One region of the Bradyrhizobium sp. 482_C4_N1_8 genome, then DNA from elsewhere that is predicted to be linked to it. Evidence: predicted binding sites of a transcription regulator. Region 1 holds the regulator's gene; the other holds the start of a gene.
The links. Region 1 encodes PhoB, which activates phosphate uptake and scavenging genes when phosphate is short. Its sites were predicted from a motif close to TGTCATNNANCTGTCAT; they were not measured.

Region 1 (14,574 bases):
ATTGAACACGCGCACGCCGCGCTCGTGGAACAGGCGGAACAGCAGCCGCTCGCCGGAGAGTTCGGGGTCGATCAGCTCGACGTCCTCGACGGTCTCGACCAGCGAACGCGCCTCGACCCAGGCGTCGTCTTCGGCGACAGCATGCACCTCCGCGCCTTCGGGCGCATCGCCGGGATGCAAATCGGCCTGACGCGCGCGCTCGGGCGCCTTCGGCAGGAACTGCATCAGCATGCCGCCGGCGCGCCAGCGATGCTTGCCGCCGTCGTTCGAGCGCCACTCCTCGCCGACGGCTAGACGCACGCGCGTCGGGATCTGCTCGGAGCGCAGGAAGTATTCGTGGGCGGCATCTTCCAGGCTGCCACCGTCGAGCGCGACCAGACCCTGGTAGCGGCTCATGTCGGGACCCTGGTCGATGGTCATGGCGAGATGACCGTTACCGAGGAGCGTGCCGGAATCTTTTGTCTCGCCGAGGCGCTCGGCATCGTAGCGCGCATAGGCGCGCAGGCGATCCGGCGCCATGTAGTCGACGACCAGGAACGACACCGGACCGTCGGTCTGGGCCTGGAGGATGAAGCGGCCCTCGAACTTCAGCGCCGAGCCGAGCAGCGTCGTCAGCACGATGGCCTCGCCGAGCAGCTTGCCCACGGCAGCGGGATAATCGTGCTTGGTCAGGATCTCGTCGAGCGCGGGACCAAGCCGCACCAGGCGACCGCGCACGTCGAGTGCGTCGACCTCGTAAGGCAGCACGGCGTCATCGATGGGAACCGCTGATGGCGCGCGAACCGGGCCTTCAGGCCCGGTTTTCATGTCAGGGGATTGGGAAACCATGGCGCTTTATCTGGGGTCGATGGAGGAAAATGGAAGAGGGCGCGGAACGCTCCCCGGCATGCAGAAAAGATCGCACGAAAGCACGACAAACTCAGGGTCGTCCCGGGGGTGCGCAAAGCGCGAGCCCGGGACCCATAACCACAGGATTGCAATGTAACCGGCGACGACCACTCCGCGTCCTCGCCAAACAACTTCCTGTGGTTAAGGGTCCCGGATCGGCGCGCCGCTGTGCGGCGCTGGTCCGGGACGACAGCGGTGGATGCGGCCGCCAGCGCGGCCACCCGCTCCACCGTCGCGTTACTTCACCGCGTCAAAGCACCAGGCCAGAATGCCCTTCTGCGCATGCAGGCGGTTTTCGGCCTCGTCGAACACGACCGATTGCGGGCCGTCGATCACTTCGTCCGTGACTTCCTCGCCGCGATGGGCGGGCAGGCAATGCATGAACAGCGCATCGGGCTTGGCCAGCGACATCAGCTTCGAATTGACCTGATAGGGCTTGAGCACGTTGTGACGGTGCTCGCCTTCCTTGTCGCCCATCGACACCCAAGTGTCGGTGACGACGCAGTCGGCCCCCTTCACGGCAGCCTCGGGATCGGTGCCGAGCACGATCGGCGCGCCGGTGGCCTTGATGAAGTCCCGCATCACCTTTTTCGGCGCAAGCTCCGGCGGCGTCGCGACATTGAGCTTGAACTTGAAACGCTCGGCGGCATGCGCCCAGGACGCCAGCACGTTGTTGTCGTCGCCGGTCCAGGCCACCGTCCTGCCCTCGATCGGGCCGCGATGCTCTTCGTAGGTCATGAGGTCGGCCATCACCTGGCAAGGGTGCGAGCGCCGTGTCAGGCCGTTGATGACGGGCACCGTCGCATATTCCGCCAGCTCCAGCAGGGCCTCGTGATTGAGGATGCGGATCATGATGGCGTCGACATAGCGCGACAGCACGCGCGCCGTGTCGGCGATGGTCTCGCCGCGGCCGAGCTGCATCTCGGCGCCGGTCAGCATGATCGGCTCGCCACCGAGCTGGCGCATGGCGACGTCGAACGAGACGCGGGTGCGGGTGGACGGACGCTCGAAGATCATCGCCAGCGTCTTGCCTTCCAGCGGCTTCACCGGCTGGTGCGCTTTCTGCTTCGCCTTCATGGCGGAGGAGGCCGCGAGCATGCTCTTGAGCTCCGACAACGGGAGCTCGTTGATATCCAGAAAGTGCTTCGGGGACTTGCTCATCAGCTCGCCGCCCGCTTGGTCTGACTGGACGAGATCGCGGCGCAGGCGCGCTCGAGCCGCCCGACGCTGTCCTCGATTTCGGCTTCGGTGACGATCAAGGGCGGCAGGAAGCGCACGACATTGTCGCCGGCGCCGACCGTGAGCAATTTTTCGTTGCGCAACGCCGCGCCAAGATCGCCGGATGGCACCACGGCCTTGATGCCGATCAGAAGGCCTTCGCCGCGCACTTCGCTGACGATGTCGGGATAACGATCGATCACGGAGGCGAGCTTCTGCTTGAGCAGCAGCGACATCTTCTGCACGTGGTCGAAGAAGCCGGGCTTGAGCATGACGTCGAGCACGGCATTGGCAGCCGAGATCGCGAGGGGATTGCCGCCGAAGGTCGAGCCGTGCGAGCCGGGCCCCATGCCGGCAGCCGCGTCCGCGGTCGCCAGCACCGCGCCGATCGGGAAGCCACCACCGAGCGCCTTGGCCAGCGACATCACGTCAGGCGTGACGCCGGTGCGGCGATGCGCGAACAGATCGCCGGTGCGGCCCATGCCAGTCTGCACCTCGTCGAACGCGAGCAGCAGGCCCTTCTCATCGCAGAGCTGGCGCAACGCCTTCAGGAAGGCGGGCGTTGCCGAACGCACGCCGCCCTCGCCCTGGATCGGCTCGATCAGGATGCCGGCGGTCTGCGGACCGATCGCCTTCTTGACGGCTTCGATATCGCCATGCGGGACCTGGTCGAAGCCGTCCATCGGCGGGCCAAACCCTTCGAGATATTTTGCCGAACCGGTCGCGGCGAGCGTTGCCAGCGTGCGGCCGTGGAAGGCGCCTTCGAAGGTGATGATGCGGTAACGTTCCGGATGACCCTTGGAGAAGTGATGATGGCGGACCAGCTTGATCACACCTTCCAGCGCTTCGGCGCCGGAATTGCAGAAGAACACGAAGTCCGCGAAGCTTTCGTTGCACAGACGCGCGGCGAGCTTCTCGCCGTCCGGGCTCTGGAACAGGTTCGACATGTGCCAGAGTTTGGTGGCCTGCTCTTGCAACGCCTTGACCAACGCAGGATGAGCATGGCCGAGCGCATTCACCGCCACACCCGAGGTGAAATCGAGATAGCGATCGCCATTGGTCGCAATCAGCCAGCAGCCTTCACCGCGCTCGAAACCGAGGTCGGACCTGGCGAAAACGGGGAGCAAATGCGGCGCTGCGCTGTTAGTCATGACGATCACTTGAATGTTGCGGACGGTGTGAGCGTGCATTGCGCAACGCACCATTGACCGGCCCGGAAAACGAAACGTGCCGCCTTTTAAGGGCGGCACGCCTGACTATCTTATGCCTGGTGAAACCGGTGTCAATGCCGCCCGGAAAGCCTCGCGAAACGCAGAATCCGTAGTCTTGCGGTGGCGATTTTGCGTATTTCCGCCACGGAACATGTGGAAGCGAGTCGGCGGACTCTTGCGCGTGAGTCACGCCATATTGTAGCGTTTGGCTTGTCAGATACGACATCTCGTGCAGCAGTTCTGATCCTCTAAGTCCTCATGTACCGGCGTAAGCGTTCGGGCGCATCTGGTGCGCCCGGCGAGCCTTAAGGGATTCTGGCGGCACGGGTTTTTCGAAGCTTAGGCATTCGCCGTGCGGCCGCCAGGATGGCAGGCGCCGGCGAAGGAAAGGGTGCAATGACCGTTTTGACCTGGTCGGATGATCGCGTCGAGCAGCTGAAAAAGCTCTGGGAGGCCGGACTTTCGGCCAGCCAGATCGCCGCTGAACTCGGCAATGTGACCCGCAATGCCGTAATCGGCAAAGTGCACCGGCTCGGCCTGTCGGGCCGCGCCAAGAGCCCTTCATCGGCAGCGCCGCGGCCGCGCAAGGCGCGCCCCGCCCAGCACATGATGCGGGTGACACGCCCGATCGCGCGCGGCAACACCGCGCTGGCGCAGGCCTTCGAAGTCGAGGTCGAGGCCGAACCGGTCACCTACGACAACGTCGTGCCGATGAGCCAGCGGCTGTCGCTGCTGGAGCTGAACGAGGCCACCTGCCACTGGCCGGTCGGCGATCCCTCGAGCCCGGATTTCTTCTTCTGCGGCGGCAAGGCGCTCTCCGGCCTGCCCTACTGCGCCCAGCACTCGCGCGTGGCGTATCAGCCCGCGGCCGATCGCCGGCGCGCGCCGGCGAAGCCGGGTCCGCGCTGAAGTCGTTCTGAGCTCAGAAAGGAGCCGTCACACGATGGCGGCTCAACAAATCCGATGTCGTCCCGGACAAGCGCGCCTCGAGCGCGCGCAGATCCGGGACCCTTAACCACCGCAAGATGTGGCTACGGGGACTCGGAGTTACCTTTTCACAAAATAACCGCTCGCTGTGGGTGTCCCGGACCCGCGCTTGCGCTTGTCCGGGACGACACCGAGAGTGTGGCCGCAGCTCACCGAGCTACGCCTGCTCCGCCTTCGCAAAGCGATCGTCCAGTGCGTAGCCCGCGCCGCGGACGGTGCGGATCGGGTCCTGCTCGCGGCCGAGATTGAGCAGCTTGCGCAGGCGGCCGATATGGACGTCGACGGTGCGCTCGTCGATGTAGATGTCACGGCCCCAGACGCTGTCGAGCAGCTGCTCGCGCGAGAACACGCGGCCGGGATGCTCCAGGAAGAACTCCAGCAGGCGATATTCGGTCGGACCGAGATCGATCGGCCGGCCCGAGCGCGCCACGCGGCGCTTGTCGCGGTCGAGCTCGATGTCGCCATAGGCGAGCACGGTGGCGAGCCGCTCGGGGCTGGCGCGCCTGAGCAGGCCCTTCACGCGTGCCAGCAGCTCCGGCACCGAGAACGGCTTGACGATGTAGTCGTCGGCGCCGGTCGCAAGGCCCCGCACCCGCTCGCTCTCCTCGCCGCGCGCGGTGAGCATGATGATCGGGAGCTGCTTGGTCTCGGGCCGGGTGCGCAGCCGCCGGCACAGCTCGATGCCGGAGAGGCCCGGCAGCATCCAGTCGAGCACGATCAAATCGGGGATGTGCTCCTTGAGGCGGGTGTCGGCGTCGTCGCCGCGCATCACCGTCTCGACGTCATAGCCGTCGCCTTCGAGGTTGTAGCGGAGAAGCTCGGTGAGAGCTTCCTCGTCCTCAACCACCATAATGCGTGCGCCCATGGTGTTCGTCGCTCCTTAAGTGTTCGGGACCGTCGTGGCGAAGGTCGTCATGTCGCCCTTCGGCCGCTTGTCGGTGATCGCCTGGCCCTCGATCATGTAGAACACGGTCTCGGCGATGTTGGTGGCGTGGTCACCGATGCGCTCGATGTTCTTGGCGCAGAACATCAGATGGATGCAGAACGAGATGTTGCGCGGATCCTCCATCATGTAGGTGAGGAGCTCGCGGAACAGCGAGGTGCAGATGGCGTCGACTTCCTCGTCGCCCTTCCACACCGCCATCGCCGCCGGCAGATCGTGCGCGGCATAGGCATCCAGCACCGACTTGACTTGTTGCTGCACGAGGTCGGTCATGTGCTCCAGACCGCGGAACAGCTTGAGCGGATGGAAATCCGTCTCCAGCGCCGCGACGCGCTTGCCCATGTTCTTGGCGAGGTCGCCGATCCGCTCGAGATCGGTCGCGACGCGCATGGCGCCGACGATCTCGCGCAGATCCACCGCCATCGGCTGGCGGCGCGCGATGGTGAGAACGGCGCGCTCCTCGATCTTCTTCTGGAGCGCGTCGAGCTCGGCGTCGATGGTCACGACGCGCTGGCCGAGCGCGACGTCGCGGCGGATAAGCGCGTCGACGGAATCGACGATCATGCGCTCGGCGATGCCGCCCATCTCGGCGACCAGGCGCGTGAGCTCCTGGAGGTCGGTGTCGAAGGCCTTTGCGGTATGTTCAGAACCCATGTTCCGTCTCCTCAGCCGAACCGGCCGGTGATGTAATCCTGCGTGCGCCGGTCGGTCGGCGACGTGAAGATCTTGCTGGTGTCGTCGAACTCGATCAGCTCGCCGAGATACATGAAGGCGGTCTTGTCGGAGACGCGCGCCGCCTGCTGCATGTTGTGGGTGACGATCGCGATCGTGTAGTTCTCGGACAGCTCCTGGATCAGCTCCTCGACCTTGGCGGTCGAGATCGGGTCGAGCGCCGAGCAGGGCTCGTCGAACAAGATCACCTCGGGCCGCACCGCGACCGTGCGGGCGATGCAGAGGCGCTGCTGCTGGCCGCCGGAGAGCGACAGGCCGGAGGCGTTGAGCTTGTCCTTGACCTCGTTCCACAGCGCGCCACCGCGCAGCGCCTTCTCGACGCGGTCGTCCATCTCGGACTTCGAGATCTTCTCGTAAAGGCGGATGCCGAAGGCGATGTTCTCGTAGATCGTCATCGGGAACGGCGTCGGCTTCTGGAACACCATGCCGACGCGGGCGCGCAGCAAATTGAGGTCCAGCTTGGGGTCGAGGACGTTGGTCTGGTCGAGCATGAGCTGACCGGTGACGCGCTGGCCCGGATAGAGGTCGTACATCCGATTGAAGATGCGCAGCAGGGTCGACTTGCCGCAGCCCGACGGGCCGATGAACGCCGTGACGCGGTTGGTGCCGAGCGCCAGATTGATGTTCTTCAGCGCGTGGTGCTCGCCGTAATAGAAATTGAGGTTGCGCACCGTCACCTTGGCCGGAGCTTCGGGCAGCACCGGCGCCTGGGGCAAACCACCGGCCGCGCTCATCGATACGGAAAGATCACTCATTTTGCGGTCCTCTCGGCGCTCAGAATGCGCGCGCCAATATTCAGGGCAAGAACGGTCAGGGTGATGAGCAGCGCGCCGCTCCAGGCGAGCTGCTTCCAGTAGGCGTAGGGGCTCTGCACGAAATTATTGATGGTGACCGGCAGGTTCGCCATCGTCTTGTTCAGACCCAGGCTGAAGAACTGGTTCGACAGCGCGGTGAAGAGCAGCGGCGCGGTCTCGCCGGCGACGCGGGCGGTGGCCAGCATCACGCCGGTGATGAGGCCCGAGCGCGCCGCGCGATAGGCGATGCGCTTGATCACCAGCGAGCGCGGCAGGCCGAGCGCCGAGGCCGCCTCACGCAGTGCGTTCGGCACCAGCAGCAGCATGTCCTCGGTCGTGCGCAGCACCACCGGGATGACGATCACCGCAAGCGCGAGGCAGCCGGCAATCGCCGAGAAGCCGCGCATCGGCACCACCACCGCACCATAGATGAACAGGCCGATGATGATCGAGGGCGCCGAGAGCAGGATGTCGTTGATGAAGCGGATCACCGAGGTCAGGCGGTCGTTGCGGCCGTACTCGGCGAGATAGGTGCCGGCGAACAGACCGAGCGGCGCGCCGATGCCGACGCCGAGCACGGTCATGATGATCGAACCCACGATGGCGTTGCGCAGGCCGCCCTCGGTCGAGCCCGGAGGCGGCGTGTCCGCAACGAAGAGCTCCAGGTTCAGGCCGGCAATGCCGTTGTAGAGCAGCGTCATCAGGATCAGCGCGAGCCATGTGACGCCGAAGGCAGCGGCAGCCAGGCAGAGCACACGGATGACGATGTCCATGCGGCGGCGGCGTGCGTAGATCGGGTTCATGTTACTTCCCCGCCTTCTTTTCAAGACGCATCAGCATCAACCGTGCAGCCGCGAGCACGAAGAATGTCAGCACGAACAGCAGCAGGCCGAGCAGGATCAGGCCGGACTGGTGCAGGCCGTCGCTCTCGGCGAACTCCGATGCGATCGCCGCCGAGATCGTGGTGCCCGGGGCAAAGATCGACGACGAGATGCGGAACGAGTTGCCGATGATGAAGGTCACCGCCATGGTCTCGCCGAGCGCGCGGCCGAGCGCCAGCATGACACCGCCGATGACGCCGACGCGGGTGTAGGGGATCACCACGCTGCGCACGACTTCCCAGGTGGTGCAGCCGACGCCGTAGGCGGCTTCCTTGAGCACCGGCGGGACCGTCTTGAACACGTCGACCGAGATCGAGGTGATGAAGGGCAGCACCATGATGGCGAGGATCAGCGCCGCGTTGAACAGGCTGAGATAGGACGGCGGGCCTGCGAAGATCGCGCCCAGCACGGGGACGCCGTCGAAGATCTTGATCATGAAGGGCTGGAACGTGTTGGCCAGGAACGGGCCGAGCACGAAGAAGCCCCACATGCCGTAGATGATCGAGGGAATGCCGGCGAGCAGCTCGATCGCCATGCCGATCGGGCGGCGCGCCCATTGCGGGCAGAGCTCGGTCAGAAAGATCGCAATGCCGAGACCGACCGGAATGGCGATCGCCATCGCGATGAAGGAGGTGATGAGCGTGCCGTAGATCGGGCCGAGCGCGCCGAGCACGGGCGGATCTGCCGACGGCGCCCAGCGCTGCGTCCACAGGAAGGCGAAGCCGTATTCCTTCATCGCCGGGAACGCGCCGACGATCAGCGAGATGATGATGCCACCGAGGATGAGGAGCACCGAGATCGCGGACAGCCGCGTGATCCAGTAGAAGGTGAGGTCGCCGAGCTTGAAGGCGCCCAAGGCCTTGGCGCGGTCATACGGTCCGGCGTCGTCGATTACATCGCTCTGAACGGCCATCTCTGCCACGCCGATCCCCTGTGCCCGTTTGATATACGCTTGTTGTCGGTCTTGTTGTTGGTCTTGCGCTCCGGATGCGGCGCGAGGCCGATCCGGAGCGGAGGTCTTGTGAGATCCCGGCGCCCAGTCCGGGACAAGAGCGCTTAGCTCTTGATCTCGGCAGCCCAGGTCTTCTCGATCAGCTGGACGACCGGGTCCGGCATCGGGATGTAGTCGAGTTCTTCAGCCGCCTTGCCGCCGCTCTTGAAGGCCCAGCGGAAGAACTTGATGGCTTCCTGCGAGGCTGCCTTGTCGGTGGCATCCTTGTGCATGAGGATGAAGGTCGCCGCCGTGATCGGCCAGGACTTGTCGCCGGGCTGGTCGGTCAGGATGACGTAGTAGCCGGGCGCCTTGGCCCAGTCGGCATTGGAAGCCGCGGCCTGGAAGGCCTCGACGGTCGGCTGCACCGGCTTGCCGGCCTTGTTGACGAGACCGGTGTAGGTCAGCTTGTTCTGCTTGGCATAGGCGTACTCGACGTAGCCGATCGAGTTCTTGGTCTGGCTGATGTTGCCCGACACGCCTTCGTTGCCCTTGGCGCCGACGCCGACCGGCCACTCGACCGCCGTGCCCTCACCGACCTTGCTCTTCCAGTCCGCGCTGGCCTTGGCGAGGTAGTTGGTGAAGTTGAAGGTGGTGCCCGAACCATCCGAGCGGCGGACCACGGTGATCGCGTCCGACGGCAGCTTCACGTTCGGATTGAGCTTCTTGATCGCGGCGTCGTCCCACTTGGTGATCTTGCCGAGATAGATGCTGGCCAGGGTCTCGCCGTCGAACACCAGCTCGCCGGGCTTCACGCCCTCGATGTTGACGACCGGAACGATGGCGCCCATCACCATCGGCCACTGGACGAGGCCGTCCTTCTCGAGCTGCTCGGCCTTGAGCGGCGCGTCGCTGGCGCCGAAGGTCACGGTCTTGGCCTGGATCTGCTTGATGCCGCCGCCCGAGCCGATCGACTGGTAGTTCAGACCGTTGCCGGTCTCCTTCTTGTAGGCGTCAGCCCACTTGGAATAGATCGGGAACGGGAACGTCGCACCGGCACCCGTGATGTCGGCAGCAAACGCCGCCGTCGCCGATGCGGCGACCAAGCCGGCAGCGACGATAGTTTTGATGAAATTCATGGTGGTCTCCATACAGGGGAGCGAAGCGCCATCCGCGCCCGATCGCGCTCCCCGTGCCGCCCCTTTAGGAGCGGTCGGCTGTGCTTTTACGAAGGTTTCGTGACAGCTGGATGACACGGCCAAGCGATTGAAATCGCTTGAATATCAGGTTGAAGCCGCGGTCTTCGCCTGGGGAAAACAGGCCGTGAAAACGGCGCCCTGCTTGGGCACGCTCTCGATCAAAAGCCGGCCGCGATGGCGGTTAAGAATATGTTTCACCAGCGATAATCCGAGCCCCGTCCCGCCCTGCGAGCGGCTGTCGCCGACGTCGACCCGGTAGAACCGCTCGGTCAGTCGCGGCAGATGCTCGGGCGCGATGCCGGGTCCGAAATCGCGGACCAGGACCCGGATTTCCTGAGTTCCATCAGTGGCTGCCGCGGCGGCCAGCGACACGATGACACGTCCGCCCGACGCCCCGTATTTGAGGGCGTTTTCGATCAGGTTCTCGAACAGGCGGAGCAATTCCTCGCGATCGCCCGCGATCATCACCGGGGTCTCAGGCAGATGGGTTTCGACCTCGACCTGGCGCTCCCGCGCCAGCGGCTCGAGCCCGTCGGCGACCTGGAAGATGATCGGCAGCAGGTCGACCAGGGTGTCGGGCCGCACATGGGCCGACAGCTCGACCCGCGACAGCGAGAGCAGATCGTCGATCAGGCGCGCCATCCGGGTCGCCTGGTTGTGCATGATGCCGAGGAACCGCTCGCGTGCCTTGGGATCGTCCTTGGCCTGGCCCTGGAGCGTGTCGATGAAACCCGACAGCGCGGCGAGCGGCGTGCGCAGCTCGTGGCTGGCATTGGCGACGAAGTCTGCGCGCATCTCCTCGACCCGGCGCAGCGGCGTCTGGTCGTGGAATGTCATCAGCATGCATTTGTCGGCGCCGCCGAAGGAGGTCGGCACCGGCACCGGTGTGATGGTCAGCTCCATCCAGCGGTCGACCGGCACATGGTCGAGATAGGTCGTGCGCCGCGGCTCGGTGGTCGCGATCGACTCCCGCAGCGCCGTGATGATCTCCGGCGAGCGCAGCGCGAACTGGGCGAGCTCGTTCTTGCGCAGTGCCGGCGCCAGCTGGGCGGCGGCGGCATTGAGATGGATGACACGCCCGGCGCGGTCGAGCAGCACCGCCGGATCCGGCATGCCGGCGACGACCGCGGCCACCGCCGCGCTCTCGACCGGGTTGACGCGGCGGGTGTCGTCGCGCGAGGCGGCATTGTCGTGCAGCCGCCAGGGGATCAGCGCTGCGGCCGCGATGCAGAGGAACACCGTCGCCGCCCGCATCACCGACAATTCGCCGAGCGAGACCACCACCGACAGCGCCAGCGCCGCGGCGATCAGGATGACGGTCGAGTGCCGCAGCCGGTCGGACCAGGGCTGCGCGGAGGGAGAAGATGGGGCGTCGATCGCCATCGGGGCGGGCTTCTCCTAAGGGGATGCGCCGGTCAGGCGCCGGTGTCGCTGCGCTCTCTCACATAGGCGGCTTCACGCGCCGGGCCGGGGTCGAGCTTGAGCGCCGCCTGCTGCAAGCGCTTCGATCGAGCGCCGATTATAACCTCGCGAAACGTCAGCAAGATTACAGATATGACGAAGGGGGAGAGATAATAGAGGACGCGGAACAGGAGCATGCCACCCAGCAGTTCCTCGCGGTCCATCTGCCAGAGGCCGACCAGCATGGCGGCATCGAACACGCCGAGCCCTCCCGGCGAGTGGCTGGCGAAACCGAGCAGCGTCGCCGAGACGAAGATCACCGCCACCACGACGAAGCCGAGATTGGGCTCGTCCGGGACCAGCACGTACATCGCCAGCGCACAGAAGCCGAGATCGATGATGCCAATGGCGATCTGGAGCAGCGTCAGCGGGCCGCCCGGCAGCACCACGGTCCAGGGCCCGCGGCCGACCACCCGCGGCTGGGTCCAGACCCAGACCACATAGGCGACCAGCCCCGCGATGATCATCATCGCCAGCATCCGGTTCAGCCAGGGCGGAAGCTGGTCGATCGCGGCAGCGGCTTCCGGATGGTAGGAGATGCCGAGGCCGAGCACCGCGGCATTGCCGAGCCAGAAGGTCAGGCCGGCGAGGAAGCAGATCTTTGCGACGTCGATCGCGTTCAGGCCATAGGCCGAATAGATGCGGTAGCGCACCGCGCCGCCGGTGAAGACGCTGGCGCCGACATTGTGGCCGATCGAATAGCTGGTGAAGGCGGCAAGCGCATTGATGCGGTAGGGCACATGGGCGTGACCGATCGCGCGCACGGCGAACAGATCGTAGAAGGTCAGGGTGAAATAGCCCGCGGCCACGAACAGCGCCGCCATCGCGATCTGGCTCGGCTCGGTGCTCTTGATCGCTTCGAGGACCTCGTTGACGTCGATGCCCCGCAGCATGTGGTAGAGCACATAGCAAGCGATGCCGATGACCGCGACGCTGATCACAACTCCAAGCTTATGCAGGACTTGCTTCTGGCGCAGAAACGTCATCGCCCTGCGTATGGCTTCCAGCATCTAGACCTCGAACAACGCTTCAGCGGCCGGGGTGGCCGGCGGACAGGCGGACGACGCACAGGCATTCAACGAACCCTTGCCGCCGGCTCCGGCATCGCGCATGCCCCATGCCCTTCCACTAGCGCGTTTTGGGGCGGAGTGGAATTCAGCAATTCGAACAAAAACTCGTGCCTTCAATATTTTAGGCAGGGTTGCGGGCTCCTGATGCACGGATTGGCGCTTTCGGCGGCAAGACTGACGCGAATCTCCATGGCAATCCTGCGCAGGCGCCATGAAGTTTTGATGATTTCGACCGCACAATGTTCCGTCACGACTTAAGCCGACGTCAATCCATGGGCCGCCCCCGCCTGGCGAAAGAGGGGGTGGCCGGCGCTGTTGTTCAGGGATTCAGGTGGGCCGAAAGGCCGCGGCGACGGTAGCGGCCTCAGGAAGCGATCGGAATCCGCCCCGGATCAGTGCCACGCGGAAGTGACGGCGGCCACGATTTCGTCGGTACCGGGAAAGTGGCCCTTCCTGCGGCTGGCGACGATGCTGTCGCCGACCTTGACCTGGAAGATCCCACCCTTGGCGGGCACGAGAGCCGCCTCCAGCGCCAGATGCTGCCGCAGCGCAGCAGCGGCGTCCTTGGCGCGCTTCTCGTAGCCGCAGGGACGACAATAGATGATGGTCACATCAGCCATCTCGCCCGCCTTCAGGCAGCGCGCTGCTGGCGCACGGCCTCGATGCCGGCGATCCAGCCGGCGACGGAGCGGCCGATCGCCTCGGGGTGATCCTCCTGGAGAAAGTGCAGCCCAGGTCCGAGGCGCACCAATGCGCAGTGATTCAGCGAGGCTGCGAACCGCTCGGCGAATTCGGGCGCGACGAGCGCGCCGGGCATGCCCGAGAACAACAGCTTCGGATAGGACGATGCAGCCAGCGCCGCATGCGCGGATTGGAGCATCTCGTAGACGTCGGCAGGCTCACCCGCGATCGGCAGTTCGCGGGGAAAGGCGAGAACGGGCCGGCGGCTCTCCGGCGTCGGGAATGGCGCACGGTAAGGCGCCATCTCGTCCTCGCCGAGCTTGCGAACGATGCCACCGGGCAGCACGCGTTCGACGAACGCGTTCGCCTCGAGGATCATCGCTTCGCCCTCGCCCGGCGTCCTGAATTTGCGGAACGCCGCCCTCGCCGCCTCGGCGTGGTCCTGCTCCTCCGCGACCTCGGTGTGGTGAAAGTCCTGCCAGGTCGGCATCGGGCGGATGAACTCCATGAAGGCAAGGCCGCGCACGAAATCCGGCCGGCGCGCGGCGAGATGGAACGCGAGCGCGGTGCCCCAGTCCTGCGCGACGAGGTAGGCCGATTTGATGCCGCGCTGTTCGATGAATGCATCGAGATAGCGGACGTGGTCGACGAAGCGATAGCCGATGTCGGGCTTGCCGGATTGGCCGAAGCCGACGAGATCGGGCGCGATGCAATGTGCGACCGGCGATACAAGCGGCAGGATGTTGCGCCAGATATGTGACGACGTCGGGTTGCCGTGCAAGAACAGGGCAACGGGCGCATCGCGATCTCCCGCCTCGCGATAGGCCATCGTGCCTCCCAGCACAGACGTTTTGAGAATCTCGATTTCAGTTGGCTTGCTCATGTCAGCTCCCTGAAGACGGTTTGAAAGGCGATGGTCTTGAAACGTTCGAGGGCGTTGGGATTTCGGTCGACCTTCATGCGCAGGATCGCGCCCTGCCAGGACGCGAGCAGGAAATCGGCAAGCTCTTCGGGCTCGAAATCGGATGCGATCTCGCGGCACGTCTGGGCGTCCCTGATGCAAGCGGCGAACGGCGCGCGCCATTGGGCGAAGATTTCGGCGAGACGTACACGCAGCATTTCGCTGCTGGCCGATGCCTCCAGGCTGAGATCACCGATCAGGCAGCCGCGGCCATAGCCGTCGGCCTCGAGCCGGCCGGTGATGATGTCGAGATAGCGCCGCAGCCGCGCGCGCGGCGTCAGCGAGGTGTCGTCGAGTGCCTGCGCGACCAGTCCCCTCGTGGTGTCGAAGTAGCGGTCGAGCACCTCGGAGGCGAATATCTCTTTGGAGCGAAAATGGTTGGTGAAGGACCCCTGCGGCGCGCCTGCCGCAGCGGTGACGTCGCGCACGCTGGTGCCGTGATAGCCGGTCCTGAACATGACCTTCAGGCCGGCATCGAGGATGGCGTCTTTGAGTGAGGGCTTTGGCACGAGGGAATTAATACGTACGTACGTATTAATGTCAAGCGCATTCTGATCGTTCAGCAATTTGCTTGCCGATCAGGCCGTTATCGCAATGTTGGATAGAGGCCCGCCCTC
Region 2 (14,574 bases), 7.2 Mb from region 1:
GACTGGGGACAATACATGGCTGACCATAGCGAAGTGGCGTACACCACCGCCGACGGCAACGACTACGTTGCCCACGAGCAGACCTATGAGGGCTTCATCAAGCTGGTGAAGTACGGCACGGCCTCGGTCGCGCTCATCGTGATCCTGATGGCGATCTTCCTGACCTGACCTATCGGCAGCTGCACACGTCAGCAGCAGCTGCCGCCTACAAAATTTGCATCCAAGCCGGTCCCAAAACCGGTATCGAACGCTGCGGGAGTAACGCTTAAGTTTGCGCGCGCGCTGTCCCGCGTCGCCGGAGGGCCTATGAAGATCGCCGTTGCCAAGGAAATCGATCCGTCGGAGCCGCGTGTCGCCGCTTCGCCTGATACGGTGAAGAAGTTCAAGGCGTTGGGCGCCGAGATCGCCGTCGAGCCGGGCGCCGGCCTCAAATCGGGCCTGCCGGATTCCGAATTCACCGCCGTGGGCGCCACCGTCAGCGCCGATGCGCTGAAGGACGCCGACATCATCATCAAGGTGAAGCGTCCCGAAGCCTCCGAGCTCGCGCAGTACAAGCGCGGTGCGCTCGTCATCGCCATCATGGACCCCTACGGCAACGAGGCCGCGCTGAAGACGATCGCCGATTCCGGCGTCTCCGCCTTCGCGATGGAACTGATGCCGCGCATCACCCGTGCGCAGGTGATGGACGTGCTGTCGTCTCAGGCGAACCTTGCCGGCTACCGCGCCGTGATCGAGGGGGCCGAGGCCTTCGGCCGCGCCTTCCCGATGATGATGACTGCCGCCGGCACCGTGCCCGCCGCAAAGGTGTTCGTGATGGGCGTCGGCGTTGCCGGCCTCCAGGCGATCGCGACCGCGCGCCGTCTCGGCGCCATCGTCACCGCGACCGACGTGCGGCCCGCGACGAAAGAGCAGGTGGAATCGCTCGGCGCAAAATTCCTCGCCGTCGAGGACGAGGAGTTCAAGAACGCGCAGACCGCCGGCGGCTACGCCAAGGAAATGTCCAAGGAATACCAGGCCAAGCAGGCCGCGCTCACCGCCGAACACATCAAGAAGCAGGACATCGTGATCACGACGGCGCTGATTCCGGGCCGGCCGGCGCCGAAGCTCGTTTCGGCCGACATGGTCAAGTCGATGAAGCCGGGTTCGGTGCTGGTCGATCTCGCCGTCGAGCGCGGCGGCAATGTCGAAGGCGCGAGGCCGGGCGAGGTCGCCGATGTCGATGGCATCAAGATCGTCGGCTACACCAACGTTGCCGGCCGCGTCGCGGCGTCCGCCTCCAGCCTCTACGCGCGCAACCTGTTCAATTTCATCGAGACCCTGGTCGACAAGGGCAGCAAGGCTCTTGCCGTCAATTGGGACGACGAACTCGTGAAGGCGACGGCGCTCACCAAGGACGGCGCCGTGATTCACCCGAACTTCCAGCCGAAAGCTTAGGAGAGCCGCCATGGAGCATGTTGCACAGGTCGTCGACCCCTTCGTCTTCCGGCTGTCGATTTTCGTCCTTGCCGTCTTCGTCGGTTATTTCGTGGTGTGGTCGGTGACGCCGGCGCTGCACACGCCGCTGATGAGCGTGACCAACGCAATCTCCTCGGTGATCGTGGTCGGCGCGCTCCTCGCCGGCGGCGTCGCCAATGTCTCGAGCGGCTCGGGCTGGGCACGCGCCTTCGGCTTCGTCGCTCTGATCTTCGCCTGCATCAACATCTTCGGCGGCTTCCTTGTCACCCAGCGGATGCTGGCGATGTACAAGAAGAAGTCGAAGTAAGCGGCCACCTCGGGCTGAAGGGATCAATGGGGACCTGAGATGAGCGCCAACCTCTCTGCATTTTTGTATCTCGTGGCGGGAGTGCTGTTCATCCTGTCGCTGCGCGGGCTGTCGAGCCCGGCTTCGTCGCGCCAGGGCAATCTGTTCGGCATGATCGGCATGGCGATCGCGGTCGCCACCACGCTCGCCAACCATCCGCCGGCAGACGGCCTCGCCTGGGTGCTCGTCATCGTCGGTATCGCGATCGGCGGCGGCATCGGCGCGGTGATCGCCCGCCGCGTGCCGATGACCTCGATGCCGGAACTGGTCGCCGCCTTCCACTCGCTGGTCGGCATGGCCGCGGTGCTGGTCGCCGCCGGCGCGTTCTACGCGCCGGAAGCCTTCGACATCGGCACGCCCGGCAACATCCATCCGCAGAGCCTGGTCGAGATGTCGCTCGGCGTCGCCATCGGCGCGCTGACCTTCACCGGCTCGGTGATCGCGTTCCTGAAGCTGTCCGCGCGCATGAGCGGCGCGCCGATCATCCTGCCGTTCCGCCACGTCATCAACATCGCGCTCGCGATCGCGCTCGTCGTCTTCATCGTCGGGTTGGTGATGTCGGGCAGCGCGCTCGACTTCTGGCTGATCGTCATCATCGCGCTGGCGCTCGGCGTGCTCATGATCATCCCGATCGGCGGCGCCGACATGCCGGTCGTGATCTCGATGCTGAACTCCTATTCCGGCTGGGCTGCGGCCGGCATCGGCTTCACGCTGGGCAATTCCGCGCTGATCATCACCGGCGCGCTGGTCGGCTCGTCGGGTGCGATCCTGTCCTACATCATGTGCCACGCGATGAACCGGTCCTTCATCTCGGTCATCCTCGGTGGCTTTGGCGGCGAGACCGCCGCGGCCGGCGCTGGCGGCGGCGAGCAGAAGCCCGCCAAGCTCGGCTCGGCCGACGACGCCGCCTTCATCATGAAGAATGCGCAGAAGGTCATCATCGTGCCCGGCTACGGCATGGCGGTGGCGCAGGCCCAGCACGCGCTGCGCGAAATGGGCGACATCCTGAAGAAGGAAGGCGTCGAGGTGAAGTACGCCATTCATCCGGTCGCGGGCCGCATGCCCGGCCACATGAACGTGCTGCTCGCCGAGGCCAACGTCCCCTACGACGAGGTGTTCGAGCTCGAGGACATCAACTCCGAATTCGCGCAGGCCGACATCGCCTTCGTGATTGGCGCCAACGACGTCACCAACCCGGCGGCCGAAGAGGACAAGACCTCGCCGATCTACGGCATGCCCGTCCTCCAGGTCTGGAAGGCCGGCACCGTCATGTTCATCAAGCGCTCGCTCGCCTCGGGCTATGCCGGTATCGACAATCCGCTGTTCTATCGCGACAACACCATGATGCTGCTCGGCGACGCCAAGAAGGTCACCGAGAACATCGTCAAGGCGATGTAGGGCGGGAAGGCGAGCGGACCGTGGCCCTGAACAAGGAGTGGCACCGGTCCCATCGCATGCCACCGAAGGCGACGCGCGAGCAGCGTGTCGCGTGGCACGTTGCCCATGCGGCGGCGTGCGGCTGCCGCGAGATTCCCTTGAGCATCCGGCCGGACGTTCTCAAACTGCTCACGAGCCGCCGCAAATCCTGAACTCCGGAATGGCGGGCCGCGATGACATTCCTGAAATGGACCGCCACCATCCTCGCGGCCGGCTACCTCGCCGGTCTCGTCCTGTTGTTTGCCAAACAGCGCGCCATGCTGTTTCCGATTCCGACGGCCGAGCGCACGGCGCCTGCCGCCGCGGGACTTCCAGACGCCGAAGAGCATGTCCTGACGACGTCTGACGGCGAGAAGGTCATCGTCTGGCACGTGCCGCCAAAGCCTGGCCGTGCCGTGGTGCTGTTCTTCCACGGCAACGGCGATTCTCTGGCCGGCCTTGCCGGCCACTTCAAGGCGATCACGGCTGACGGCACCGGTCTCGTCGCGCTGTCCTATCGCGGCTATTCGGGCTCCAGCGGCGCACCGGGCGAAGATGGCCTGCTGCGCGATGGCGCGGCCGCGTACGCGTTCGCGGTGGCGCGCTATGACGCCCGGCGCCTCGTCGCCTGGGGCTTCTCGCTCGGGACCGGCGTTGCGGTCGCCGTCGCCTCCGAACATCCGGTCGGGAAGCTGATCCTCGAGGCGCCCTATTCGTCGATCGCCGACGTCGCCGCCGCGCATTTCTGGTTCGCTCCGGTTCGCCTCCTGATCCGCGACCCCTTCCACTCGGATGAGCGCATCGCACGCGTCACGGCTCCGCTCCTGATCATGCATGGCGCGCAGGACCAGACCATCCCGATCGCATTCGGCGAGAAATTGTTTGCGCTGGCCCGCGAGCCGAAGCAGTTCGTCCGCATTCCCGGCGGCGGGCACGACGATCTCGGCAGCTTTGGCGCCATCGAGATCGCACGAAACTTCATCAATGGGTCCTGAGGGCTGACGGATGCGATCTTCTCGCGCATAATCGGTCTCCCATTGGAAGGAATCGCCCGCATGAGCGCACACGGACCGATGCCGCGGTCGTCCTGGATCTTCCCCGCTCTGGCGGTGCTGCTGTTCCTGATCGTGACCGCGACCGGCTACAGCTTTACGCTGACGGCGGGCGGAGCCCTGTTCGCGATCGTGCTCCTGGTGATCCTGTTCGGCACCGTCTTCGCGGCCGTTCATCATTCCGAGGTGATCGCCGAGCGCATCGGCGAGCCCTATGGCACGCTGCTGCTGACGCTGGCGGTGACCATCATCGAGGTCGCACTGATCACCACGATCATGCTGGGCGACAAGCCGGCCCCGGAGCTCGCCCGCGACACCGTGTTCGCGGTCGTGATGATCGTCTGCAACGGCCTGGTCGGCCTCTGCGTCTTCATCGGCGGCATGCGCTATCGCGAGCAGGGCTTTCAGGTCTCGGGCGCCAACGTCTATCTCAGCGTGCTGATTGCGATGGCAACCATCACCCTGATCATGCCCAACTACACGCTGACGACGCCGGGCCCGATCTATTCGACGCTCCAGCTCGGCTTCGTCGATCTCGCAACGATCGTGCTCTACGGCGTGTTCCTCTACACCCAGACCGTCCTGCACAAGGACTACTTCGTCCACGAGAGGGCGGACGGCGAGGGCGGGGAGGCGCATTTGTCGGGCAGAATGCTGGTGCTCAGCATCGTGCTGCTGCTGATCTCGCTGCTGGCGGTCGTCCTCCTCGCCAAGAAGTTCTCGCTGGTGGTGGACGCGGTCGCCGTTCAGATCGGCGCCCCGCCGGCGTTCGCGGGCCTCCTCGTCGCCCTCCTGATCCTGATGCCGGAGGGTGTCTCGGCGATTGCGGCGGCGCGCAAGAACGACCTCCAGAAGAGCATCAACCTGGCGCTCGGGTCCTCGCTCGCAACCATCGGCCTGACCATTCCGGCGGTCGGGATCGCCACCTACCTGCTCGACCAGCCGCTCGTGCTGGGCCTGAACCCGGCGAACACCGCACTCCTGTTCCTGACATTCTTGTTGAGCATGCTGACCTTCGGCACCGGCAGGACCAATGTCCTGTTCGGGCTGGTCCATATGGTGGTATTTGCCGTCTACGTGTTCATGGTTTTCGTGCCGTAGAAGGAAATTCCCGATGCTTGCCGCCAAATCCGAGGTTCAGATCGACAACGAGCAGGTCCGGGTGACCGAGTGGCGGCTCGACCCGGGCAGCGCGACCGGGCATCACACCCACGGCATGGACTATGTCATTGTTCCCGTCGTCGCCGGCGAGATGACCATCGTGGCGCCCGGCGGCGAGCGTTCCAAGGCGCAGCTCGCGGCCGGAAAATCTTACTTTCGCAAGGCCGGCGTCCAACACGACGTACTTAACGAAACCTCAACCGAGATCGTGTTCCTTGAGATCGAGCTGAAGCCGTAAGGCGGGCGAACCCTTTGCCATCGATCCGTCGCAGTTGATCCCTTACAATGCCCCAAAGTTCCCGCATCTGATCGCGCGGGGAGTGGCCGAGAAATGCTGAAATACCTCGCTAAAATCTCGATGGATATTCTCCCCTCGGTGCTCGCGACGATCATCGGGGCGTACATCGTTAACCACTACATCAACGCCAAGCCGGCGGCCGATGCCCCCGCGGCCGTGGTAGCGCCTGCCGATGCCGGCAAGAGCGGCAAGCCCTCCGATGTGGCCAACCTCCCGGCGCCCGGCGTCAAGGCCAAAGGCGTCTCCGAGAAGAGCGTGACCGACAAGGCGGCGGCCGAGAAGCCGGCCGACAAATCCGGCGAACACCCGGCCGAGACCAAGGCCGCGGACGTTGCTCCCGCCGAGGCCGGCCCGCGCGGCCGCAACCCGGCGCGTGAGAAGGCGGCCGCCAAGTCCGCTCCGGCTGTCACGGCTCCCGCCACCACCCCGGTGGTCGAGGCCAATTCGGCACCGGCGTCCCCGGCTGCGACGCCCGACGCCAACGATCTCGCGCGCGCCGCGATCGAGCGCCTGCGCAAGTCGCCTGAGGGCAAGGCCGCCGAGGCCAGATCTTCCGAAACCAAGTCTTCCGAGAGCAAGCCTTCCGAAGCCCGGCCGGCTGAAACCAAGTCGGTCGAGAGATCGCCGGAGCCTGCGGTTCGGGAAGCCTCCCGCACCCCGGAAGCCCCGCGCGTCATTCCTGCTGAGCCGTCCGCGCTCCGTCCGCTGCCGCCGCCGATCACGGTGTCGACGCCTTCGTCCGAAGCCTATGGCAATGGCGGCGCGTCGCCGGTCAATCCGCCCTACACCGCCTCGATCGGCAACGACGATCCGAACCGGATGACGCCGCCGGCCGACATTCCGGTGCCGGTGATCGCGCCGCCACTCGACCTGCGTGCCGATGCCGGCGCGACCATGCCGCGGCCGAAGAAGACCAATGTCGCCGACGAGATGCTGTCGGGCATGAAGTCGATGTTCCACTCCGTCCTGCCGAAGAGCGCCACCCCCGATTAAGGCGGTGGCTGAGAGCGTCTTCGAGCGACGTGGACACCGCTTCGCGTGAAGAAAACGCGTCAAAACGAGCAGCTCTAGCCGCGCTGTCAGCCGCCGACGCGGGCGAGACCGCTGCGGGCGGTATCGTCGCGTGGACGTAGCGCGACCGCCTTGTTGTAGGATGTGGCCGCCTTGGCCTTGTCACCCAGCCGCTCATAGGCCTGTCCGCGCGTGGTCCACACCTGCGCGTTGTGCGGATCGACCTCAGAGGCCTCATCGAGATCGGCCGCCGCTTCCTTGACCTTGCCGAGGGCGAGATAGCTGATGGCGCGGCCGAGCAACGGCTCGACCTTTTGCGGATTGAGCCCGTTGGCGGCGCTGAAATCGGCGATGGCGAAATTATGCTCGTTGTTGCCCTGATAGATCAGGGCGCGACCATAAAGTGCCTGCGCGTTATAGGGATCGAGCGCGACGGCCCGGTTGAACTCGTCCAGCGCGCCAGCCGTCTCCCCCGCCTTTGCCAGGGTCTGGCCTTTTGCGGTGTGAGCCTGGGCCTCGCTGACATTGCCGGCGCTGACCGCGCTGTCGGCGGCCGTCGCAGCCGCCTTGGGCGCCTCCTGCGGCTTCTCCTTCTCGGGCATCATGGAGCCGAGATCGAAGGAGCAGCCGCACAGCACGATCCCCATCAAGCCGAGCGCGAACGGCTGTCGCCAGATCTGGCGTAGCCGCGCCAAGCGGCGTTCGGGGAAAGGGGAGGCCATCTACGGTTCGCTCGCGCTGGTGCCGCATCGGTAGTGCCCCCGTCCCAGAGAAGGCACCGCTCACAAAACAATAACGCGGGCCAAGGGCCCGCGTCATCGAAAACTGAAGTCTTGGAAAACTGAAGTCTTGCAAGTCAGGCGGAATCAGCGCGGTCCGCGCGGACCCGCACCCGGGCCGCTGCTACGGCCGCCACGATCACCACCGGGACCGGCGCCGAACACCGGCTTCGGCTTCATCGGCAGCAGGCCTTCGCGCTGCAGCTTCTTGCGGGCCAGCTTGCGCGCGCGGCGCACGGCCTCGGCCTTTTCACGGGCCTTCTTCTCGGAGGGCTTCTCGTAATGACCGCGGAGCTTCATCTCGCGGAAAATTCCCTCACGCTGCATCTTCTTCTTCAGCGCCTTGAGGGCTTGATCGACATTGTTATCGCGAACGAGAACCTGCACGCGGCATCCTCTTCAGTGGATCGGATTTGAATTCTGGTAAGTCAAAGGGGATGGCGAAACGCACAAGCCCTTAACCTTGAGGGCGCGGATGTATCAGACAAAACCCGCGATGTCCACCTGCCAAGCAGATTTTCGGGCCAAGTTCAGCCATTAAATAAGGCGAAAATACCTCCGTACGGCCCCGATTTGGGTGATTCGGCGCCAAGGGTGGGGCAGTTCCCGGAGCTTTGCTCCGGAAATTCCTGGAATTAGGGGAGACGTCACATGGATATGAAGAAATACGCTGCCGAGGCGATCGGCACATTCTGGCTCACATTCGCAGGCTGCGGCAGCGCGGTGATCGCCGCCGGCTTTCCGCAGGTCGGAATCGGCCTGGTCGGCGTGTCCCTGGCGTTCGGCTTAAGCGTCGTCACCATGGCCTATGCAATCGGGCACATCTCGGGCTGCCACCTCAACCCGGCCGTCACCGTCGGGCTTGCCGCCGGAGGACGCTTCCCGGCGGGACAGATCCTGCCTTACGTGATCGCACAGGTCTGCGGCGCGATCGTCGCCGCCCAGCTGCTTTACATAATCGCCAGCGGTGCTCCCGGATTCGACGTCAGCAAGGGTTTTGCGTCGAACGGCTACGACGCGCATTCGCCCGGCCAGTACAGCCTGATCGCCTGCTTCGTCACCGAGGTGGTGATGACCATGATGTTCCTGTTCGTCATCATGGGCGCCACCCATGGCCGCGCGCCCGCGGGCTTCGCTCCGCTCGCGATCGGGCTCGCGCTGGTGATGATCCATCTCGTCAGCATCCCCGTCACCAACACGTCGGTGAACCCGGCGCGCAGCACCGGGCCCGCACTGTTCGTCGGCGGCTGGGCGCTGTCGCAGCTCTGGCTGTTCTGGGTCGCTCCGCTGATCGGCGGCGCGCTGGGCGGGGTGCTCTATCGCTGGCTCAGCGAGGAGCCCTCTGGCGTCGTCGCGGGCGTGAAGACGGCCTGATCGAAAGGCGGGATCGCGGCATGCGCCGCGGTCCCGCTACTTGCCCTTCGTCGGCCTGACTTCGGTGACGTGGCCCATCTTGCGGCCGGGGCGCGGCGCGCCCTTGCCGTAGATGTGCACGGTCACGCCCGGCACGCTCAGCCACTTCTCGTAATCGTTGATCTCGTCGCCGATCAGATTGGTCATGGTGACGATTTCGCCGTGGCGCACGGCCTTGCCGAGCGGCCAGCCGGCAATGGCGCGGATGTGCTGCTCGAACTGCGAGACTGAGGCGCCGTCGAGCGTCCAGTGTCCGGAATTGTGCACGCGCGGAGCGATCTCGTTGACCAGCACCTTCGGCCCGGTGCCGTTGGCGAGCACGAACATCTCGACCGCGAGCACGCCGACATAATCGAGCGCCCCGGCGATCTTGCCGGCGATGCTGCGCGCTTCTTCCGCGAGCGCATCCGGAATCTGTGCGGGGGCGCGGGATATCTTCAGAATGTGGTCGCGGTGCTCGTTCTCGGTGACGTCGAAGCACTCGACCTGGCCGGTCGCCGAGCGCGCCGCAATCACGGAGATTTCGCGCTCGTACGGGATGAAGGCTTCGAGGATCGCCGATTTGGTGGCGAGGCTGGTCCACACCTTGGCGATGTCGTCGCCCTCGCGGATGATGGCCTGGCCCTTGCCGTCGTAGCCGAAGCGGCGGGTTTTCAGCACCGCAGGGAGGCCGATCCGGACGATCGCCTCGCGCAGCGAGGAGACCGAGGTGACGTCGGCATAGGCTGCGGTGCCGATGCCGAGCCGCGTCACGAAATCCTTCTCGGCGAGCCGGTCCTGGGTGGTCTCGAGGATCTTGCGGTTGGGCAGCACCGGGCGGCGCGCGTCCAGCACCATCGCGGCGGCAGACGGCACGTTCTCGAATTCGTAGGTGATGACGTCGACGTCGTTGGCGAACAGCTCGAGCGCTTCGACGTCGGCATATTCGGCGCAGGTCGCGTTCAGCACGACGTCGAAGGCGGGCGAGTCCGGATCGGGCGAGAATACCTGGCAGCGCAGGCCGAGCCGCGCCGCAGCCATGGCGAGCATCCGCCCCAATTGTCCGCCGCCGAGGATTCCGATGGTGTCGCCGGGCTTCAGCTTCACCTGCTTTGCGTCAGTCACGCCTTGTCCTCCGGGCGCTCCGCAACCGCCTCGGTCTGTGCCTTGCGCCAGGCGGCGAGACGGTCGGCCAGGGCCGGATCGGACAATGCGAGCACTGAAGCCGCAAGCAGCGCCGCGTTGATCGCGCCGGCCTTGCCGATGGCGAGGGTGCCGACCGGGATGCCCGCGGGCATCTGCACGATCGAATAGAGCGAATCGATGCCCTTGAGCGTCCTGGATTCGACGGGAACGCCGAACACGGGCAGTTCCGTCAGCGCCGCCGCCATGCCGGGCAGATGCGCAGCGCCGCCCGCGCCGGCGATAATGACCTTGTAGCCCGCCGCCTTGGCGCCCTTGGCGAATGCAAACAGCCGGTCGGGGGTGCGGTGTGCCGAAACGATGCGGGTATCGGCGGCAACGCCGAGCGCTGCGAGCGTGTCGGCGGCATGCCGCATCGTATCCCAGTCCGACTGGCTTCCCATGATGATGGCGATCGGCGCGGTCATGACGTCAATTGTGCTCGGAAAACAGAAAGATAGGCCAGATTAACGGTTCCGGCCGGTGGCTCGCAAGGCGGTGGCAAGGAGAAGGGAATGCACTATCCTGTCTTGGTGAATCCCCGCAAGCCTTCATTGAGCAGGATGCCCATGAAGAAACCAAAAAGGGCGAGCGCTGCGAAGGCCAAAAAGGGCCGAAAGACCAGCGCCAGCCGCTCCAAAGCCGCCCCCAGGCGACTGGCGAAGCGCTCGGCCAAGCCGGCGCGGCGCGGAGCGTCGGCCGCCGACGACCTCAGGGCGACCATCCGCGGCTTGCGGGGCAAGCTCAAGGAGGCGGAACGCCGGGTCGCGGAACTGGAAGCTGCGGCCGACACCGATTTCCTGCTCGAGATTCCGAACCGGCGCGGCTTCGAGCGCGAGCTCGCGCGCGCCATCGCCTACATGAAGCGCTACCGCGCCAGCGGCGCGCTGATCGTCCTCGACGTCGATCGCCTGAAGCCCATCAACGATTCCTTCGGCCATGCCGCCGGAGACGAGGTGCTCAAGGCGATTGCGGCCACCCTGACGCGGCAGGTCCGCGCCTCGGACGTGGTCGGCCGGCTTGGTGGCGACGAGTTTGCGTTGCTGCTCTGGAATCTCAGCGAGACCGACGCCAAGGCGAAGGCAGCGGCCTTCGAGCAGGCGATCGACGAATTGTCGTTTGCCTTTCGCGGTCAGCGCGTGACCGCGGGCGCCTCCGCAGGTGTCGCGCTGCTGGGGGCGCAGTCCGATGCAGGCCGCGCGCTGGAGGAGGCTGATGCCGCCATGTATGTGCGCAAGGCGCACCGGCGGCACGAGCCGCTGATCAGGCTGGTCAGCAACTAGGGCACGATCTTCGCGACAAATGCGGACCGCGTTGCGCGGAGATCATGCTCAAGCAACAACCCTTACAGCGTGGCCAGATCTTCCGGCACGTTGCCGAATTTACGCAGCAGCGTGGCGTCGCCGAATTCGCCGGTCATGGGATCGCCGCTGCGGCTGAACGCAACCGCGCCGATATGGCCGGCACCGTGCGCCAGGATCTCGGCGCGCCGCAACGCGGCCGCCGAGCTCTGGCATTCCTCCGCGGCGCCCGCGACAGGCGATCCGTCGGCATCGATCAGGAAGGGCATTGCAACGTAGTAGGTCACATCCGACATGGCGTTGCTCCGATGTTGAACTCAGGCGGCGCTGCTGTTGCTCCGCACCTTGCTGCGTGCGGTCTCGGGAATGCAGCCGGCTGAAATCGCCGCCTGTAATTCTTCCAGCTCTGCTTCCAGATATTCGTTGGCCATGATCAGCGCCTTGATGGTGCTACGCAGATTGCCGTCGCACATCGCGATCGCCTGGTCGCAGGCCTGTTCATAATGGCTGTTGTCGAGAAGGGCGGTTGCCGACATCTGCGTTGTCCTCGGGGGTTTCCTGGGCGTTTCCTGGGGCGTTGGGATGTCCAAATGTTCCTATTTTGTTCTTTTCGAGTCAAGCGGATTCGGATGCGGCGTGCTGCCACGAAAAAGGGCCTCGCGGTTCAGGCGATGATGTCCGGCGTGATCTGGTCTTCGATGAACGCGATACGGTCGCGCAACAACAGCTTGCGCTTCTTCAACCGTTGTAACCGCAACAGGTCGGGGGCAGGCGATTGATGCATCGCATCGATCGCGGCGTCGAGATCTCGGTGTTCTTGCTGCAACCGGGTGAGCTCGGCTTCGAGCTCACGCTCGTCTTCATTGGTCATGTTCGCGGTGGCCGAAAACCCGATGGGCGTGAGATTCAAGGCTGTGGATGCCCTGTGGAAATTATCGTCCTTGCGCGCCGTGATCGCAAGCGATCTCGGGCCGCCGCTCACCGAACTCTCGCAAGATATTTCGACGATTCGTTGCGGCGTTGCGCAAGCACGTTGATATCATGGATTTTTCCAGCGTGGTTCCTTACTCACGATTCGTTACATATGAATTTTCAAAAATGACGCTGCGACGACGGATACATATCGACAGAACGAATCGGTGATGTACACTTGTTTGTCCGGATCGAATCCAAGGTTTCCCCCTACCGAGGAGGTTTCGAATGACAATTCAGGCACATCTGGTTGAATTGGAACGGAAGCACAAAACGCTCGAAAACGAATTGCACGAAGCTCTCGTGCACCTTTCAACAGACGACCTGCAAATTGTTGAGTTGAAGCGACGGAAGTTGATGGTCAAGGACCAGATCGAGCGTTTGAAGCACACCGGCGACACGCTCCACTAGTAACCCCTGTAACAGTGTAGAGTTGAACTTACCCTTTCATGCAGGGGTGAGAGCTGTTGCGCTCATCCCTGCATGAAGGTGCGCAGCGTGCAAAGTTATTTGCGCGGCGCTTGGAGCCTTTCCGCTCCGATGGAAAATCCCCTAGATGCCTGCGAGCTCAGCGACGTGATCCGCGATCGCGAGCGACGACGTCAGTCCCGGCGATTCGATGCCGAACAGGTTGATCAGGCCTTCGACGCCGTGATCGCGCGGGCCCTGCATCAGAAAATCCTGCGTGGCCACCGCCGGCGGCACGATCTTCGGGCGAATGCCTGAATAGCTCGGCATCAGCGCGCCGTCGGGCAGCGTCGGCCAGTATCTCCGGATCGCCGGATAGAAGCGTTCGGCGCGTGACGGATCGACCTCGTAATTGATCGTCTCGATCCACTCCACGTCGGGGCCGAAGCGTGCCTGCCCGGCCATGTCCAGCGTCAGATGCACGCCGAGCCCGCCTGGCTCGGGCACCGGATAGATCAGGTGCGAGAATGGTGCTCTGGCGTTGCAGCTGAAATAGTTTCCCTTGGCGAGATAGGCCGGCGGAATCCGGTCGATCGGCATGCCGTCGATATGGCGTGCGACCGTTGTCGCCGAGAGCCCGGCGGCGTTGACGAGCAGGCCGCATTGCAGCGTCATCGGCGCTTCGCCGCCGGCCTCGATCTCGATCACATCGCCGGCTGCCTTGGCGCGGATCAGCGGGGTGTGAAACGCAAAGGCCGCGCCGGCCGCCTCGGCCTCGCCGCGCAGCGAGAGCATGTAGGCGTGGCTGTCGATGATGCCGGTCGATGGCGAGAGCAGCGCGGCATCGCAGGCGAGCGCCGGCTCCAGCGCGCGTGCGGCTTCGCCCGTGAGCAGCTGCATGTCGAGCACGCCATTGGCCTCGGCATGCGCCTTGATCGATTGCAGCTTCTCGGTCTCCTTGGCGCTGGTCGCGACGATCAGCTTGCCGCAGTTCTTGTGCGGGATGCCGCGCTCGCCGCAGTAGCGGTACAGCTCATGCTTGCCGCTGACGCACATGCGCGCCATCCAGCTGCCGGCGCGGTAATAGATCCCGGCATGGATCACCTCGCTGTTGCGCGAGGAGGTGATGGTGCCGATGGCCTCGGCTTCCTCGAGCACGATCACCTCGCGCCCGGCCTGGGCAAGCTTTCGAGCCACCGCGAGCCCGACCACGCCGGCTCCGATGACGACGCAGTCGACCCTATCCATGGTTGTGCAGTGTATCCATTGAAAGCATCGGTGGCATCAGGCCTGAGAACCACGGCACCGGGCCGTTTTCCATTAAGGAAGCATTTATCATGTCAGGGCAATTGCCGTATTTGGCGTCACATTTTTCTGTTGCGCGTACAGGCGTTTACCCGATCCAAACCCGTGAAGCCAGACAATCCGACGTTGAAAGCGCGGGTGGCTGATGGCTGAGAAGAACTGGCACGTGGGCAGCACGCTTCCGATTGCTGTGCAGGCCGTCGTGTGCCTGGGCAGCGCGGTCGCGCCTGCGCGCGCCTTTGCGCTCTCGGACAGCTTCGCGCCACCAGGCAAGCTCGATCCCAATTTGGTCTGGGAAGCGCTGATCGGCGGCATCGTCGTCTGTGCGTTCCTGGCCGCCATCGCGCTGTGGATCCATTCCTCGCTGCGCCGCACCAAGCGCTTGCAGCTGCGGCGCAACGCCTTCGTCTCCTCCGCCATGAACAATCTCAACCAGGGCGTGGTGATGACGGATGCGCAACGACGCATCATGTTCTGCAACGACCGCTATCTCGAG

Region 2: AB7Z56_RS06735 (YdcH family protein) is a predicted target of PhoB. The motif match lies at 12,492-12,508, and genes of this name have one in related genera.

What each region holds. Positions count from the first base shown of each region.
Region 1 covers NZ_CP197231.1:8,670,725-8,685,298, forward strand. The annotation lists gene AB7Z56_RS41145 (Hsp33 family molecular chaperone) at 1-828, opposite strand, end outside; gene argF (ornithine carbamoyltransferase) at 1,126-2,049, opposite strand; gene AB7Z56_RS41155 (aspartate aminotransferase family protein) at 2,049-3,257, opposite strand; gene AB7Z56_RS41160 (GcrA family cell cycle regulator) at 3,714-4,226, shown strand; gene phoB (phosphate regulon transcriptional regulator PhoB) at 4,462-5,169, opposite strand; gene phoU (phosphate signaling complex protein PhoU) at 5,185-5,901, opposite strand; gene pstB (phosphate ABC transporter ATP-binding protein PstB) at 5,913-6,734, opposite strand; gene pstA (phosphate ABC transporter permease PstA) at 6,731-7,576, opposite strand; gene pstC (phosphate ABC transporter permease subunit PstC) at 7,578-8,567, opposite strand; gene pstS (phosphate ABC transporter substrate-binding protein PstS) at 8,711-9,724, opposite strand; gene AB7Z56_RS41195 (ATP-binding protein) at 9,869-11,167, opposite strand; gene AB7Z56_RS41200 (lysylphosphatidylglycerol synthase domain-containing protein) at 11,200-12,255, opposite strand; gene AB7Z56_RS41205 (Rdx family protein) at 12,708-12,935, opposite strand; gene AB7Z56_RS41210 (haloalkane dehalogenase) at 12,947-13,879, opposite strand; gene AB7Z56_RS41215 (TetR/AcrR family transcriptional regulator) at 13,876-14,466, opposite strand.
Region 2 covers NZ_CP197231.1:1,424,231-1,438,804, forward strand. The annotation lists gene AB7Z56_RS06650 (aa3-type cytochrome c oxidase subunit IV) at 16-168, shown strand; gene AB7Z56_RS06655 (Re/Si-specific NAD(P)(+) transhydrogenase subunit alpha) at 307-1,434, shown strand; gene AB7Z56_RS06660 (proton-translocating transhydrogenase family protein) at 1,445-1,762, shown strand; gene AB7Z56_RS06665 (NAD(P)(+) transhydrogenase (Re/Si-specific) subunit beta) at 1,802-3,199, shown strand; gene AB7Z56_RS06670 (alpha/beta hydrolase) at 3,412-4,212, shown strand; gene AB7Z56_RS06675 (calcium:proton antiporter) at 4,273-5,370, shown strand; gene AB7Z56_RS06680 (cupin domain-containing protein) at 5,384-5,668, shown strand; gene AB7Z56_RS06685 (hypothetical protein) at 5,762-6,721, shown strand; gene AB7Z56_RS06690 (tetratricopeptide repeat protein) at 6,808-7,461, opposite strand; gene rpsU (30S ribosomal protein S21) at 7,606-7,905, opposite strand; gene aqpZ (aquaporin Z) at 8,170-8,892, shown strand; gene AB7Z56_RS06705 (5-(carboxyamino)imidazole ribonucleotide synthase) at 8,929-10,035, opposite strand; gene purE (5-(carboxyamino)imidazole ribonucleotide mutase) at 10,032-10,520, opposite strand; gene AB7Z56_RS06715 (GGDEF domain-containing protein) at 10,662-11,375, shown strand; gene AB7Z56_RS06720 (hypothetical protein) at 11,438-11,689, opposite strand; gene AB7Z56_RS06725 (hypothetical protein) at 11,711-11,929, opposite strand; gene AB7Z56_RS06730 (YdcH family protein) at 12,058-12,264, opposite strand; gene AB7Z56_RS06735 (YdcH family protein) at 12,594-12,776, shown strand; gene AB7Z56_RS06740 (NAD(P)/FAD-dependent oxidoreductase) at 12,918-14,021, opposite strand; gene AB7Z56_RS06745 (sensor domain-containing protein) at 14,224-14,574, shown strand, end outside.